DNA from 4 places in the Salinimonas marina genome. Region 3 is predicted to be linked to each of the others. Evidence: predicted binding sites of a transcription regulator. Region 3 holds the regulator's gene; each other region holds the start of a gene.
What was found. Region 3 encodes sigma-54, which starts transcription at its own class of promoters, with help from an activator protein. Its sites were predicted from a motif close to GTTGGCACGNNNNTNGNNT; they were not measured.

Region 1 (3,850 bases), 1.7 Mb from region 3:
AAGTTCAACCTCTTCAAGCAAACCTTCAAGCCGTTCAAGGGTGAGTGTGTAGTCCTCCAGATAAGCTTCATCTTTGGTCAACAGGTAACCCCGTTGACCAGACTCAGCGCGCAGCACTGCCATATGTAGGGAATTGATGGCGGTAATAACCCGGGTGGTGGTGAATAAGCGAGCTTCCAAAGTAGCCAGTTTATCCAGGGTATTTACCACATAAAAAGAGTTACCGGTAATGATGAGAACAATAACACCAACGAGAAAAATCCAACTGTAGAAAGATTGGAACAGCTTATTAAACATATATTTATGATTCCGACTGAGAATCGCTAAGTGCTTCCATCATTTCGGTCAGCGCCTCACTGCAATCCTTAGTACTTGTTATTATTTTATCCAAAGCCTGCTTGGCACGTTCAGGCGGTACATCGCCATCCAATGCCATTTTTATCAGTTCAGCCTGCATTGAAATTCGGTTCAATGGTTTACGTGCGTCGTGGACCTGTTTCGCCACCATGGCAAGTTCTTGCTCCGTCATAAAAACCTCGATAGCTAGTCTTCTTTACTCAGATCGCCGTAAGCGTGCAAACGGTTGTACAGCGTTTTGGTACTGATACCCAACATTTCTGCGGCCAGCGTTTTGTTACCATTGACCTTTTCGAGGGTGGCGTAAATCAGCTCTTTTTCCACATCTTCAATGGTACGACCCGCCTGGAGTGCAGGGGTGGTCGATTGCTTTTTAGCAAACGGCGACTCGATAGTCTTAGGCAACTCAATATCCTGTTTCACGGGGTCGCTCATAATGGCGGCACGATGGACAAAGTGGCGCAATTCGCGGACATTGCCGGGCCAGTCATAGGCTTTGAGGGTATCCAGCTGGGTGTCTTTCCATACAAAGTTGGTGTCGTTTTCTTTATTCAGCTCAGCGATGAACGAAGAGGCCAGCAAGGGGATGTCTTCTTTGCGTTCACGCAACGGCGGAATGGTGATGGGGAATACGGCCAGGCGAAAATAAATATCCTCACGCAGGACTTTGCTTTCAGCAATTTCTTCCATCTGGCGGTTGGTAGCAGACACGACTCGGCAGTTGATAGGAATCGTTTTGGTGCCGCCAACGCGAATAACCACCTTGTTTTCCAACACCCGTAACAGGTTAGGCTGCATATCGATGGGCATTTCGGTAATTTCGTCTAAAAACAGCGTGCCGTTTTCAGCCTGTTCAAAAACCCCGGCTTTACGGCCGACGGCGCCGGTAAAAGCCCCTTTTTCATGACCAAACAATTCACTGCCAATAAGCTCTTTCGAAAACGCCCCGCAGTTGGTAGCGATATATGGGCCTTCCACATCTGAAGCGGCATGAATCGCTTCGGCGACTACTTCTTTACCCACGCCACTTTCACCCAGTAACATGACATTGGCACTGGTGCGGCTAACCCGTTCAATGAGTTTGTACAGCTCCTTCATCGAAGCCGACTCACCAATCAAATGGCCAAAATATTTTTTGATTGTGGCTTTTCCAGAGGCTTCATTTTTCTTATCTTTTTTACCACTGAGAACCGCTTCAATTTCTTCCCGCTGGATAGGCTTGACCAGATAGTCAATATTGGGACCACACAAGCCTTTAATGATACCGCGTACAGAAGGGTGCCCCGTGATAAGGGTCACACGGGGACGTTTGGGCAGGGCGTCGAGTTCATCAAACAAATGCACGCCGCTGCCATCGGGAAGCATAAAGTCCAGCAGGATGTGGTCGAAGGTTTCTTTAGTCAGCCAATCGCGCGCTTCATCCAGGTTTGCTGCGGTTAACACCTCGTGACCCAAAAACTCGATGATCGTACAAGCGACATCAGTAAATTCTGGATCGTCGTCAACAAGTAAAACAGTTAACACAGATTGTTCCCTATACTATTCGTTATTTTGCCAATAAATCCTTTACTGTCTGTAAGACAGAATGGATCACTGAGATTTGATTAAGTTTACGCTTAACCTGCTGAAATAGGAACAAATTATGGCAGCGAGACACCCATCTCCTATACAGCTGGCACGTTTCTCGCTTTGTAACTCTATCAGCCTGAACAACATGTCTCAATACAGACGATAGGAAACCGACCATGTTAGATTTGGCGGCAGTGCGTTCAATGAGCTTGCATGAACTGCTTGAACGCATGCAAAGCGCCGGAAGGGAAGAAAAAATCACCTTTGGTGAACTGCTGACTATGATGGAAAAGCGGGGATTCGGACCGATGCTGGCGGTGCCGGCGTTTATTTGCTCCACACCGGTAGGCGCTATCCCGGGTATTCCTACCGTTACCGGTATCACTATTTTTCTTATATCGCTGCAAGTTTTACTGGCAAAATCTCACCCCTGGCTGCCTGGCGCCATTACTCAGATTGGTATCGAGCGCGATTCTTTGAATAAAGGCATCGATAAAATCAGCCCCGCAGTCACCTGGGTCGACAGACTGCTTATGCCCCGCTGGTTTTTTATGCGCAATGTGGTTTTTCGAAGTTTGATAGCCATAAGCTGCGGGCTATGCGGACTGATGATGGTGCCATTAGAGCTGGTGCCCTTTCTGGGACTTATCCCCGCCACCGCCGTATTTGTGATGGCCATTGGCATGGCTACTGATGATGGTGCAGTCGCATTACTCGGACTCTCGCTGGCCTGTTTAGGTTTTTTTATGGGCGGCCAGCAGATGGTATCTTTGCTAGGTTAGCTTTAACATCCTGGGCGGTAGACAATAACGCGTCAATATCGGTATGAGGGGCCGGTTTCCCAAAAAAGTAGCCCTGACCGACATCACAGCCAAGTTGTTTTAACAAGGTGGCTTGCCCTTGCTGCTCGATGCCTTCTGCCACCACCTGAATGCCCAGGTTATGACAAAGGGCGATCATTGCCTCTACGATTTTTTCGTCTTTGGCGTTGGTGGCCACATCGGTAATAAATGCCCGGTCAAGTTTAATGGTGTGCACATTGAGCTCCCGCAGATAGGCAAATGAGCTCATGCCCGTCCCAAAATCATCAATGGAGGTTCTGATACCTAACGAATTAAAAGCGGAAATCATCCGTTTACTGACCGAGATATCCACCATGGTAGCGCTTTCAGTAAGCTCAAATTCAAGCCGGGCGGGGTCGATGCCACTGGTGGCGAGGGTCTTTTCAACAAAGGGCACAAACGCGGTGTCCATCAGATTGTAGGCAGACAGATTCACTGCCACCGGCAGCGGGGTTTCATCGTCTTCCCACTGTTTTATTTGTTTCACCGCACTTTCGATGGTGTAGCGGGTGAAGGCATGCACGATTCCGCTTTGTTCCACCAGATCAATAAAGTAGGCCGGTGACAGCAGGCCCTCGTCAGGGTGATTCCAGCGTACAATGGCTTCGGCCCCACATAGCTTGCCATTGTGAAGACTCACCTTGGGCTGATAATACAACTCAAACTGATTTTGTTGCAGGGCCGTGCGTAGCTGACTACGCAAGGTCACTTCCACGGTGTTGTTGTGGGCTAACCGGTCGTTGTAGACCTGAATGCCCAGCCGCATGCGCTTGGCCCGTAACATAGCATTTTCGGCATTTTGCACCAGCGTTTCAGTATCATGTCCGTGTTCGGGGCACAGGCCACGCCAATGCTACAGCCAATTTCAAATTCGCTCTTACCAATAATCAATGGCTCACGGCATTCGTACAACAGATTAAACGCACGACTCATTACATCATCGGAATTCAAGTCGGGGAACCACACCACAAATTCGTCGCTTCGATACCGGTAGAGTTTTGTCTGGCTGCGCATCAGCTGACGTAAACGCAAGGCAAAGGCTTTTAAAATGCGATCGCCCATATCATGCCCCAGGGCATCGT
Region 2 (3,850 bases), 300 kb from region 3:
GGTGCAGACCATTGAGGGTGAAATTGAGGCTGAGGTGGTCGGTTTTGGCGATGATATTACCTATCTGATGCCCACCGAAGCCGTACGCGGCATAGTTCCGGGCTCCCGGGTAATGCCGCTGAACCGCCAGAGCGGGTTACCGGTTGGTCCAGGTCTGTTAGGGCGGGTTCTTGATGGCAATGGCCAGCCTTTAGACGGCTTAGGCGCCATTGTCGCCGAACACCGCGCACCCACCACCAAGGCGCCGATGAACCCGCTTATTCGCATGCCGATTAAACAACCTATGGATGTGGGCGTACGGGCAATCAATGCCTTGAACACCGTGGGCGTGGGGCAGCGTATGGGGCTATTTGCCGGCAGCGGCGTGGGAAAAAGTGTGTTGCTGGGAATGATGACCCGGGGCAGCGAAGCCGATGTGGTGGTGGTGGGGCTGGTAGGCGAACGTGGCCGCGAAGTAAAAGAATTTATTCACGATATTCTGACCGAAGAAGAGCGTGCCCGGGCCGTAATTGTTGCGGCGCCGGCAGATACCTCACCCCTGATGCGGCTGAAAGCCTGCGAAACGGCGGTGACAGTGGCAGAATATTTTCGTGATCAGGGCAAAAATGTGTTGCTGCTGGTGGACTCGCTCACACGCTACGCCATGGCCCAGCGCGAAATTGCGCTGGCGGTAGGCGAACCTCCGGCCACCAAAGGCTACCCGCCATCGGTGTTTGCCCGCTTGCCGGCCCTGGTGGAGCGGGCCGGTAACGGCGCTCAGGGGCAGGGCTCCATTACCGCGTTTTATACCGTGCTGACCGAAGGCGATGATTTACAGGATCCGATTGCCGATGCCGCCCGGGCCATTCTGGATGGTCATGTGGTGTTGTCTCGTAAACTGGCCGACGCCGGTCATTATCCGGCTATCGATATTGAAGCCTCCATTAGTCGCGTGATGCCGATGGTGGTCTCAGAAGAGCATTTGTTGCAGGCCCGCCGGGTGCGCCAGGTCTACTCCACCTATAAACAAAATCAGGATTTGATTGCCATTGGTGCTTACGCCCGCGGCTCAGATCCACGTATCGACCTGGCCATTCGTGCCGAACCGGCAATTAATGCGTTCTTGCAGCAGGGCCTGAATCAGGTGTTGTCGTTTGCAGAGTGTCATGAGGCTATGCAGGCGCTCGCCTCGGGGCTGGGCAATGGATAACGATATGGTGGTGAGTTTATGAGCCAGTTACAAACCGTCATCAAAGTAGAACGCGACCGCGAAGACAAGGCCGCGCAGGCTCTGCAAATGGCTGAAGGCAATGTCCAGCAGCAAAAGCAAAAGCTCAGTAGTTTGCAACAATACCGGCTGGATTATGTTCGCCAGATTCAGCAGTCGGGTAAACAGGGTGGGGTAGATGCCCGTGATTATCATCAGCATTTGCAGTTTGTCGGTAAGCTTGATAAAGCCATTCAGCAACAAATGCAGATCATTTCTCAGGCCAGGATGGTGGTAGATCAACGCCGCCGTCAGTGGCTGGAACAACAAAAGCGTCGAAAAGCCGTCGATGTGCTGATTGAAAAAAAACAGGCAGAAGCGGCCATTGCCGCTAATCGCCGCGAACAGGACATGCTGGATGAGTTCGCTAATCAGCGTTTTTTACGTTCCAAAACAACTCGTTGGTAAAATCCTATAGCTAGAGCGTGGTTAATTTTACATAGTGGAACGCGACTTGCTATTTTCTGATTATCTGTACAAAACACCATATTCATGACGCTTAACGCCTGGCCCACGCTATCACTACAGCGCAGGCCGTTGCTGCTAAGCAAAAACCACCCCTAAGAGGACTTTGGTTATGATGCAAAACCTTGCCCCCCAACGCCAGAATGTTGCCGCCTTGCCGATTGATATTGAGCGCCCGGCTCCGGCATCAGACGCTGTTCATGGCTTTGGTGAGGTTATGCAACAGGCGGCAGCAGCCACCAGCAACAAAAGCAGCAAAAACAAGCAACCATCGGAGCCTGCTGGTACGTCTACCACACCTGCGCCAGTTACAAGCAAAAGCAAAACTACTGACGCTGACACCTCGGTTTCTGATAAAGCCAGTGCGACCCCGGCCACCGGCAGCCGCACCGAGTCGGCTACCGACAAAACCAGTGCAATTAATGACAATGCAGATGTCAGCGCTCCAGCCGATCCGGCTCAGGATATTGCCGGCAAACAGGCTGATGCAGCCGACGTGGACTGGCTGGAATATGTCAACCGCATCCGCAATTTAGAGCAGGACCAGGGTAGCCCGGAGCAACCTGATGTTACGGCGCCGATAGCGCCCATCGTAAAAGGTGAGGATGCATTACAAATAATTTCTGATGAGCTGGCCAGCCAGAACAATCAGTTGCTGTTTGAGGCTGGCGACGTCGCGCCTAAAGCCGGGGATGAACAAAAAGTGACGCCCATTCCGGTGCTGGTGGGAACGCTGGCCAAAGAAATGCTCAAACAGCTGGGCGGCAGTGGTGACGATGGTGAGGCGGGAGAGACACAAGCCTCTGCGGAAGATATCGATGCGCTGGCCGCCGCTATCATTGAAGTGTTGGGGGCCGGCCAGGACAATGCTGGCGATACCGGTGAGGAACAACTTGAGTCAGATAGCTTTTTAGCCGAACTCGCCCGACTGCAACAGGCGCAGCAGCGTAAAAACGAAGATACCAGTTTGTTAAGTCAGTTGCTAAATACTGAGCTGGGTCAGACTGAGCAAGGAACAGCAACAGCAACAACAACAGCTTCTCCTGGCGATGGCTCGCTGAATTTACTAGAACAGCTGAGTCAGTTGTCCGTACAAGGTCAGCAGCAGATGTCACAGGCACTGAGTGAGCGTATTGCCGAGCTGGCGCCAGCGCAAACCAGCGAGGCCAATAAAGCGCAGCTGGTCGCGGCGGTGTTAAGCGGCCTTAAAGAGATGCAGGATCAGATGGCGCAGGGCCATCAGCCTGGCTTTAGCGTGACCGATATGGTGGCTCAAGCCATGACCGAAAGTGGGGTTGAAGTGACGCCGCTGCTGCACAACCACATTGACCAGCAAGTAACTCAGCTGGCCGCCATTGCGTCAGCAGGCAGCAGCACTGCACAACTGGCGGCTTCCATGCACAATGCCGCGGCGGTGGCCTCGGTAGATACCCAGATGGCAGAGCATACGCAGTTGCGCAGTGAAGCTTCAGCAGCGACAAAGCAAGCCGAAGGGCTGGACAATGCGGTAAATATCCAGCAGCCTGACGGGCAGAAACAACTGGCGGAGAAGGTTCGCTGGATGGTGAATAGCCGAAATATGATGGCCGAGATTCGACTTGACCCACCGGAAATGGGTAGCATGCAGGTACGGGTCAATGTGCAGGGCGATGCCGCGGCCGTAAGCTTTGTGGTGCAATCTGCTCAGGCTAAAGATGTGTTGCTGGAAGCAGAGCCCAGATTGCGCGAAATGCTGGCCGAGCAGGGTATTGCGCTAGGCGAGTCTTCGGTTGAACAACAAAATCAGTCCGGCGATGATAGTCAGGGGCAGCATGCTGGTAAGGGCTCAGGTCAGGGCGACGCCGAGGCCGGTACCGATGACAGCACCATAGTGTCACAACAGTCATTGTCCCGGCAGGCACAAGGGGGTATTGACGACTATGCTTAATACGCCTATTGCATAATTGCGCTTTTTATTTCACACACGATAATACCTGTACCGGATTGACAAGAGAACACACACGTGGCCGATGAAGAATTACAAATAGAAGATACCGAGAAAAAAAGTAAGCTACCGCTGATTATTATTCTGCTGGTGGTTTTGATTGCCGGGGGCGGCGCCGCCTGGTTCTTTTTGTTTTCAGGTTCACAGGAACCGGC
Region 3 (3,850 bases):
CTGACAGCCCGGAACCTGGCAAAATCGTATAAATCCCGACAGGTGGTACTGGATGTCAGTCTGTCGGTATCCACCGGTCAGATTGTGGGTTTGCTTGGCCCCAACGGCGCAGGTAAAACCACCACGTTTTACATGATTGTGGGCCTGGTCGCGCTGGATAAAGGCAAAATCACCATCGATGATAACGAACTCACGCATCAGCCGATGCATGAACGTGCCCGTCAGGGGATTGGCTACCTGCCGCAGGAAGCCTCTATTTTTCGAAAACTGACAGTTCACGAAAATATCATGGCGATTTTACAAACCCGCAGCGATTTGGATTCACAAAAACGTGAAGAAGAAGCTGATGCCCTACTTGATGAATTTAATATCAACCATATACGTAATAGTACTGGTATGAGTTTGTCCGGCGGCGAGCGTCGACGGGTGGAAATTGCCCGGGCACTGGCCGCTAATCCGCAGTTCATTCTGTTGGATGAACCATTTGCCGGTGTTGATCCAATCTCAGTCAATGATATAAAAAAGATTATTCAGCATTTACGTGACCGGGGCATTGGGATCCTCATTACCGACCATAACGTACGGGAAACCCTGGATGTATGTGAGGAAGCCTACATCGTTAGTCATGGAGAGCTCATCGCGCAAGGCAGTGCGGAGCAAGTATTAAGCAACCAGAAAGTGCGTGATGTATACCTTGGTGAACAATTCAAGCTATAGTGTGGGTATTAGGGATGATCTTATACCCGGTGTTTCACCGGAAAACTTACACATGCACCCGAGTTTAAAATAAGACGTAGATGAAACCATCTTTACAGCTAAAATTTAGTCAACAGTTAACTATGACCCCGCAACTGCAGCAGGCCATTCGGCTATTGCAGTTGTCGACACTCGACCTTCAGCAGGAGATTCAGGAAGCGCTGGACTCAAACCCTTTGCTGGAAGTAGATGAAAGTAGTGACAACGACGGGGCAGAGAAAAACAACCAGGACAGCAACAGCGATTCCGACAATATCGAGGCCTCCGCTACGGCCGGTGACAACATGGACTCTGGCGAAGCGCTGGAGAAAAATGATTTGCCGGACGAGCTGCCTATCGACAGCACCTGGGATGAGTATTATTCCGCCTCTTCAGCCCCGGCTCCGGGGCCTGGCAGTGACGAAGACCAGGTATTTCAGGGTGAAACCACTGATGACATTCAGGCTCACCTGCTGTGGCAAATGCGCCTCACCCACTTTTCAGAAACAGATCGCGCCATCGCGATGGCGATTATCGACTCAATTGATGAGTCAGGGTATCTGACTGTATCGGTGGAAGAAATTCTGCAAAGCGTGAACAGCGATGAAACCGAAGAGCCGGTGGAAGAAGATGAAGTGGAGTGTGTGTTAAAGCGCATCCAGTTGTTTGATCCTTTAGGTTCCGGCTCACGCACTCCCCAGGAATGTCTGCTGGTGCAATTACGCCAGTTTGCCCCTGATACCCCCTGGCTGGAAGAAGCCCGCAGCCTGATTGAGGATTACTCTGATTTACTGAGCAGTAAAGACTACCGCACCCTGATGCGCAAAAGTAAGCTCAAAGAAGATCAGCTGCGAGAGGCTATGCGGTTACTGCAAACCCTGAATCCTCGTCCTGGCAGTGCGCTGATCACCAAAGAACCTGAGTATGTGATTCCGGATGTGTCGGTAGCCAAAAAGAATGGCCGCTGGTCAGTAGAGCTAAATCCGGACAGTTTGCCAAAACTGAGCGTAAATCAACAATACGCTGCGATGAGCCGGCGGGCTCGCAACAGCAGTGATTCGCAGTTTATTCGTTCGCATATGCAGGAAGCAAAATGGTTTATCAAAAGCCTCGAGTCGCGTAATGATACGCTGCTGAAGGTGGCGAATTGTATTGTGCAGCAACAAATGGGCTTTTTTGAACATGGGCCCGAGATGATGAAGCCCATGGTGCTGAATGATGTTGCCGAGATGGTGGACATGCACGAATCAACGATTTCCCGGGTCACGACCCAGAAGTATATGCACACCCCTCGTGGTATCTTTGAGCTGAAATATTTCTTCTCAAGCCATGTGGCTACGGAGTCTGGCGGCGAGTGTTCTTCCACCGCCATACGGGCCCTGATTAAAAAGCTGGTGGCGGCTGAAACACCCAGCAAGCCACTTAGCGATAGCAAAATTGCAGATGTGTTGGCCGAGCAAGGAATAAAAGTTGCCCGGCGGACAATTGCAAAATATCGGGAATCGTTATCGATCCCACCGTCGAACCAACGCAAAAGCCTGATTTAATAAGGCTAGCTCACAATAAGGAAGGCGAACTATGCAAATCAATCTTACTGGTCATCATATTGAGATCACTGACTCTTTGCGTAATTATGTCGATACAAAATTCAGTAAGCTGGAGCGCCATTTTGACCATATTTCCAATGTTCATGTTATTTTGAACGTGGAAAAGATAACGCAGAAAGCGGAAGCTACGGTTCACCTAAGTGGAGCAGAAGTCTTTGCTTCGTCAGAAAATACCGATATGTATGCAGCCATTGATAGCATGGTCGATAAACTGGATAGGCAGGTTATCAAGCATAAGGAAAAACTGAAAAAACATTAGTCTGTCACTATGGATATACAAGCCATCATAAGCCTGGACCGCACAAAATGTGCGGTCCAGTGCAATAGTAAAAAGCGTATTCTGGAAGTCATCAGTGGCATCGCTTCTGACAACAATCCCGAAGTGGATGAAACTGCGGTCATGAACGCCCTGATGTCCCGGGAAAAAATGGGCAGCACCGGTATTGGTAACGGCATTGCGTTACCTCATGGCCGTTTACCGGGTCTGGACCGGGTGATTGCCATAGTGGTGACCAGTGATCCTGCCATCGATTTTGATGCCATTGACAACAAACCTGTAGATATTTTCTTTACCCTGCTGGTGCCAGAGGAACAAACCGAAGGTCACTTACAGACCCTGGCCATGGTCGCAGGGAAACTCAGCGACAAAGATACCGTAAAAGCCATTCGCCGGGCGCAAACAGGTGATGACATTTTCGCCGCTTTACAATAACATCCTTCGCTAACGCGTATATCATGGAGCAGCGCTTTGAAGCTTATTATTATCAGCGGTCGTTCCGGGTCTGGCAAGTCAGTAGCACTGCGGGCCCTGGAAGATTTGGGTTACTATTGTGTTGATAATATCCCGGTCAATTTACTGCCTGCCCTGACGCACTCGGTGTCAGAACAATTTGACCAGGTGGCAGTAAGCATTGATGTTCGAAATCTGCCTGAAGATCCTACCGAACTGGTTGAAATTCTCGATTACCTGCCCGAATCCTGGTCCATGACCATCGTTTATATTGATGCCAGTGATGATATTCTGGTGAAACGATTCAGCGAAACCCGCCGGTTACATCCATTGGCCCGGTTGAAAAAGTCGTTGGCCGAAGCGATCCATACTGAGCGGGAGCTACTGGCCCCCATCGCCGAGCGCGCTGACTTATACATTGATACTGACTCATTGTCGATTCATCAGTTGGCTGAGCTTATTCGTGAACGAATACTGGGTAAAAAAAGCTCCAGACTGGTGCTGGTATTTGAATCCTTTGGCTTTAAACACGGCATTCCTAAAGACGCTGATTATGTGTTTGACGCCCGCTTTTTACCTAATCCCCACTGGGAACCGGATTTGAAGCATTTAACCGGCCTGGACGGCCCGGTGGAAGTCTTTTTAGGCGCCCAGCCCATTGTCACCAAATTCATCTGGCAGATACAGAATCTGATCACCACCTGGTTACCGCACCTGGAGCGCAACAACCGCAGTTATGTGACCGTTGCTATCGGCTGCACCGGTGGTCAGCATCGCT
Region 4 (3,850 bases), 1.4 Mb from region 3:
CCATGATTGGCATGCTATGGCGCTATCGCGGCCATGTCCATACGATTACGGCAGACAACGGCGCGGAATTCTGTGCTCACGCACAGGTTGCGGATAAACTGAAAACGAATATCTACTTCGCCAATCCGTACTCGTCGTGGGAGCGCGGACTGAACGAAAACTTTAACTGACTGCTGCGGCAATATATCCGTAAAGGGACAGACTTGCGGACGGTGACGGCCAAACAGATTGCTGATGTTGAGCGTGCGCTAAATGCGAGACCAAGGAAGTGCCTTGGGTTTAAACAGCCATCGGTCGTGTTCAAAACATTACGCAAAGCAGCTTAATTTAGCGAGTGGTGCACTTCGGGGTTGAATCCGCGGCCGCCGAACAAAGAATCACTTATGTATAATCCTGAGTGCACCGACCGGCTGTATCCATGGAGTGACTAAAATTATAGCTGATTAGGGAATCACTATTTTCTTTTCTACCGATTAAAAATCAACCTCCAGATAGTTTAGCTTTGTCTTAGCACAACCTTAAGCCTAACATAAAAAGCTTATTAAATCAGACCTCCTCCGGCCAAAGCTCTCCCATTATACTGGCAGAAATAATGGCAACAAAAACAACACTTAAATTTCTATCGAAGTCAGTAATACAAAACGTAATTATTTCGTTTATTAAAATTGCCGACAGACTTGAAAAGACTATAGAAGCTATCTTTTTATACTTTAATTTATTCATATTACCTTCTTTTAAAAATAGAGCCATATTTTAATATAGCCCTACTTTACCATTACTTTCGTTATCTTAATTTATATGTAACAAAGCCTGCCGTGGCAGCCCCTGCTGTTGCGCTCACTGCATTAAAGCCACCTGCGCCCCATACAAAACCACCAGCAGCGGCACCAGCAAATCCTGACCCACTCAAACCTGAGCCCCAGCCGCTCATCGCATAGCCAGCCATAGAGGAAGCGGCTCCTACCACACCCATCCCAACATTGACCAAAATTCCACCATTTACCTTTTCCATCTCATATATATCTAATTCATACATATTTATTTTCCCTGAAATCATCTTATTGCGTAAGGCAGATTTTTGCCTCTTCACAAAAAATCAAAAATAGAAGGACTTATGGAATACGATAAAACTTAAACCCATAAACCATCTGAAACTAGCCTTTACCTCTAAAGGCCTACTCCAGAATAAACAGTTTTGCTTTTTAAAAAACTGTACAAAAAGCGTGTTTTATTGAACACTATAAATATGTAAACCACCATCCAAACAAATTTTAAAAGGAAAATGTAACAGTCACTTTTTTGCTTTGCATTACCGCTTCATTCAGTGCGATTTAGCAATAAATTTAACTCAAATATTGCACTTAAGTTCAGTTACATTGGACCTTAAGCTTCTGTAAATTTTATTACGCTAATGAATCTATAATTAGCAGGACATGAAATTTCAATGAAAGGGGATATGAAGTAAGAGAACTGACGGTTGAGGAAACCAATGATATTAGCGGCGGAATAGTAGCGCTTTACTGGGTAGGTGTAGGGGCCGTTTGGGCTTATCGATCATATAATTCGGTAAGGTTTGTTTCACAAACTATGGCCGGCGGAGCCTTGTATGACGGTGCCAAGTCAATGATCCCCTAGCTGTAATAGCGTACGGCCTTGCCCGTACGCTCATTTGTGAAGCGTAACCATGCGTATAAATGAAAGTCGTTGTCCTTGCTGCAAAAGCAATATTGGGATGCTTGAGAAAATAAAGCTATTAGTCTACGAAACAATTACATGCCAAACCTGTGGCACTACGCTAACCGTGAGTATTTTTCAGCTGTCCTCGCAACCTGTATTTTAGGTGTACCTGCCTGGCTCCTCTTTGACGAACTCTTTATAAATACTGACATCCACCATTATTTGAAGCTTTTCTTTGGCTTCAGTGTTTGTATGTGCACGGCACGACCTGGCTTTCCATTCACCACACTTGCCCAGGTAAGGCGCTGAGCATGCACATTTAAAAGAACCAAATGCGCAAACGCAGAAACATACTTTAAGACGGATTATCTGAACAATCAGAAAGTGGTTTGATTGACCAGTATTTAGCGATAACCGTCTACGCCCCGCCCCTCTCATGTTGCAAGGCGTTGAAATATTTAGACTTATCAACTGGCATGGCAACTGCTTCAACTTATTGAAATTAAATGGCAATCAATAACTAACGGAGCAACCGTCATGGTTAAACTTGAAGATCGTCCTATCGAGCAGGTCAGGGAAGAAGTGATCGATAAGCTGATTTATCACTACAGTCATGGCGTAATTTCAGCTGAGGCGTTTGAGCGTCGCCTGGATAATGCGATGGCCAGTCAGGACCATCAGGAAATTGCTCAATTGGCTGCCGACCTTACCCTGCAAGTCGATGATAATTACACGCGGCAAAAAGAGAAAAAGCTTAATATCAATTACACCGCTGGTGAGACGCCTGATAATGAAACCATTATCAATATTATGGGCGGCTCCGACAGGTCTGGGCGCTGGCTGGTGCCGGCGGAAATTCGCGTTTTTAACTTTATGGGTGGTTCAGACATAGACTTTTCCGACGCGGTGTTTACCACCCCAAATGTAACAATTAAAACCCTTTGTATAATGGGCGGAACCGATATAAAAGTGCCGGAAAATGTAAATGTGGTCACCAAAGCATTTTGTTTGATGGGCGGTATTGACAATAATGCCCCGTCCATCGCCGACCGACAGGCCCCAACCATTACCGTGGAAGGCTTTGTGTTCATGGGTGGGGTAGATATCGGCCTTAAACGCACTATTAAAGAAAAGTTTGTGGAGCTGGCAGAGCAGATGAAAGCGCTATTCGGAAGCTCCACACGGTAGGCGGTAAATCTGGTGCCTTAGCTGAACTAATGCAAGCGTAGTGGCACTGGTTGTTTTGCATAATCCATTGCGACACCTCCCGCCAAGCTTTGTGGCTGGTTTTTACCGCCCGGGGAAACCAGCCAGGCACACAGCCTTTTACCTTTTAGTTGGCAAATTTCAAAAAGCTTTTTGCTATTCCTTTATAACTTCGTCAGGCCCATTAAAAGCCCAGTGGTTTTCAATGGATGTCCTTTCTGGACACAGCTATGGACACTCACCTTTTCTCAAACGTCTTACTAGTAATGAATAGAGTCCAGCTATGGACCTCCGCCTTGTCTCTAACGTCTTACTAGTAGTGAATAGGGCCGTAACCCTCATTCGTGTTGGCGCCAGTGTTACATGCCTTACTAGTTCCTGTGTGTGCGTCATTGCTGGCCTTCTTGTGTCCTGTGAGCAGCGCGCAACATAATAACTAAGACTTTCTGAACCTGATCACCATGTGTAATTTGCGGTAAGTGAAAGCTGCTCAGCGCGCCCTGGGGTACCAGGAATCTCTTCAAACGACTCATCCCACAAATTATCGAAAGCGAAAACAAGGTTGAAACGCTCAAACTGAGGGGGTGAATAGGTAGCGGTAAAATGGGTGAAAAACGCACTACTACGGCCGTTTCTCAAGCGGTTATCTTCTTGCTTGCGCCACTCATTATCCACTCTTACCTCAATGACATCACTCAGAAACCACACCAGGCCCAGGGTGAACCGGTGCGGTGGATAATTCAAGGCATAGAAGCTGGCGTCGATACTCGCGTCTCGGTAGTCTTCCGATTTATTCAGGTAAGTATACCCTGCAACTAAGTCAGCATTGGCCAGCCGCTTAACAGCAAAGAACTCGACCCCCAGGGTTTCAATATCCACAGGGTTTGCGCTGCGTGCTGAGGTGGAGTCAAAACGATAAGTCCAATCGGTTAACCCATGATCCCACCGGTAAAATAGGGCGGCGTCC

Region 1: the regulator sigma-54 is predicted to act here: its motif matches at 2,029-2,047, upstream of IT774_RS06270 (exopolysaccharide biosynthesis protein).
Region 2: the regulator sigma-54 is predicted to act here: its motif matches at 1,688-1,706, upstream of IT774_RS12340 (flagellar hook-length control protein FliK).
Region 4: the regulator sigma-54 is predicted to act here: its motif matches at 2,148-2,166, upstream of IT774_RS02880 (LiaF domain-containing protein).

What each region holds. Positions count from the first base shown of each region.
Region 1 is NZ_CP064795.1:1,411,365-1,415,214, forward strand. It holds gene IT774_RS06255 (sensor histidine kinase) at 1-297, opposite strand, end outside; gene IT774_RS06260 (histidine kinase dimerization/phospho-acceptor domain-containing protein) at 302-529, opposite strand; gene IT774_RS06265 (sigma-54-dependent transcriptional regulator) at 544-1,881, opposite strand; gene IT774_RS06270 (exopolysaccharide biosynthesis protein) at 2,103-2,708, shown strand; gene IT774_RS06275 (putative bifunctional diguanylate cyclase/phosphodiesterase) at 2,671-3,552, opposite strand; gene IT774_RS06280 (GGDEF domain-containing protein) at 3,498-3,850, opposite strand, start outside.
Region 2 is NZ_CP064795.1:2,763,439-2,767,288, reverse strand. It holds gene fliI (flagellar protein export ATPase FliI) at 1-1,189, shown strand, start outside; gene fliJ (flagellar export protein FliJ) at 1,208-1,654, shown strand; gene IT774_RS12340 (flagellar hook-length control protein FliK) at 1,824-3,638, shown strand; gene fliL (flagellar basal body-associated protein FliL) at 3,714-3,850, shown strand, end outside.
Region 3 is NZ_CP064795.1:3,063,627-3,067,476, forward strand. It holds gene lptB (LPS export ABC transporter ATP-binding protein) at 1-717, shown strand, start outside; gene IT774_RS13745 (RNA polymerase factor sigma-54) at 798-2,282, shown strand; gene hpf (ribosome hibernation promoting factor) at 2,314-2,601, shown strand; gene ptsN (PTS IIA-like nitrogen regulatory protein PtsN) at 2,611-3,054, shown strand; gene rapZ (RNase adapter RapZ) at 3,091-3,850, shown strand, end outside.
Region 4 is NZ_CP064795.1:668,144-671,993, reverse strand. It holds partial or broken gene IT774_RS02890 (IS30 family transposase) at 1-326, shown strand, start outside; gene IT774_RS02885 (hypothetical protein) at 785-1,036, opposite strand; gene IT774_RS02880 (LiaF domain-containing protein) at 2,215-2,865, shown strand; gene IT774_RS02875 (TonB-dependent receptor plug domain-containing protein) at 3,340-3,850, opposite strand, start outside.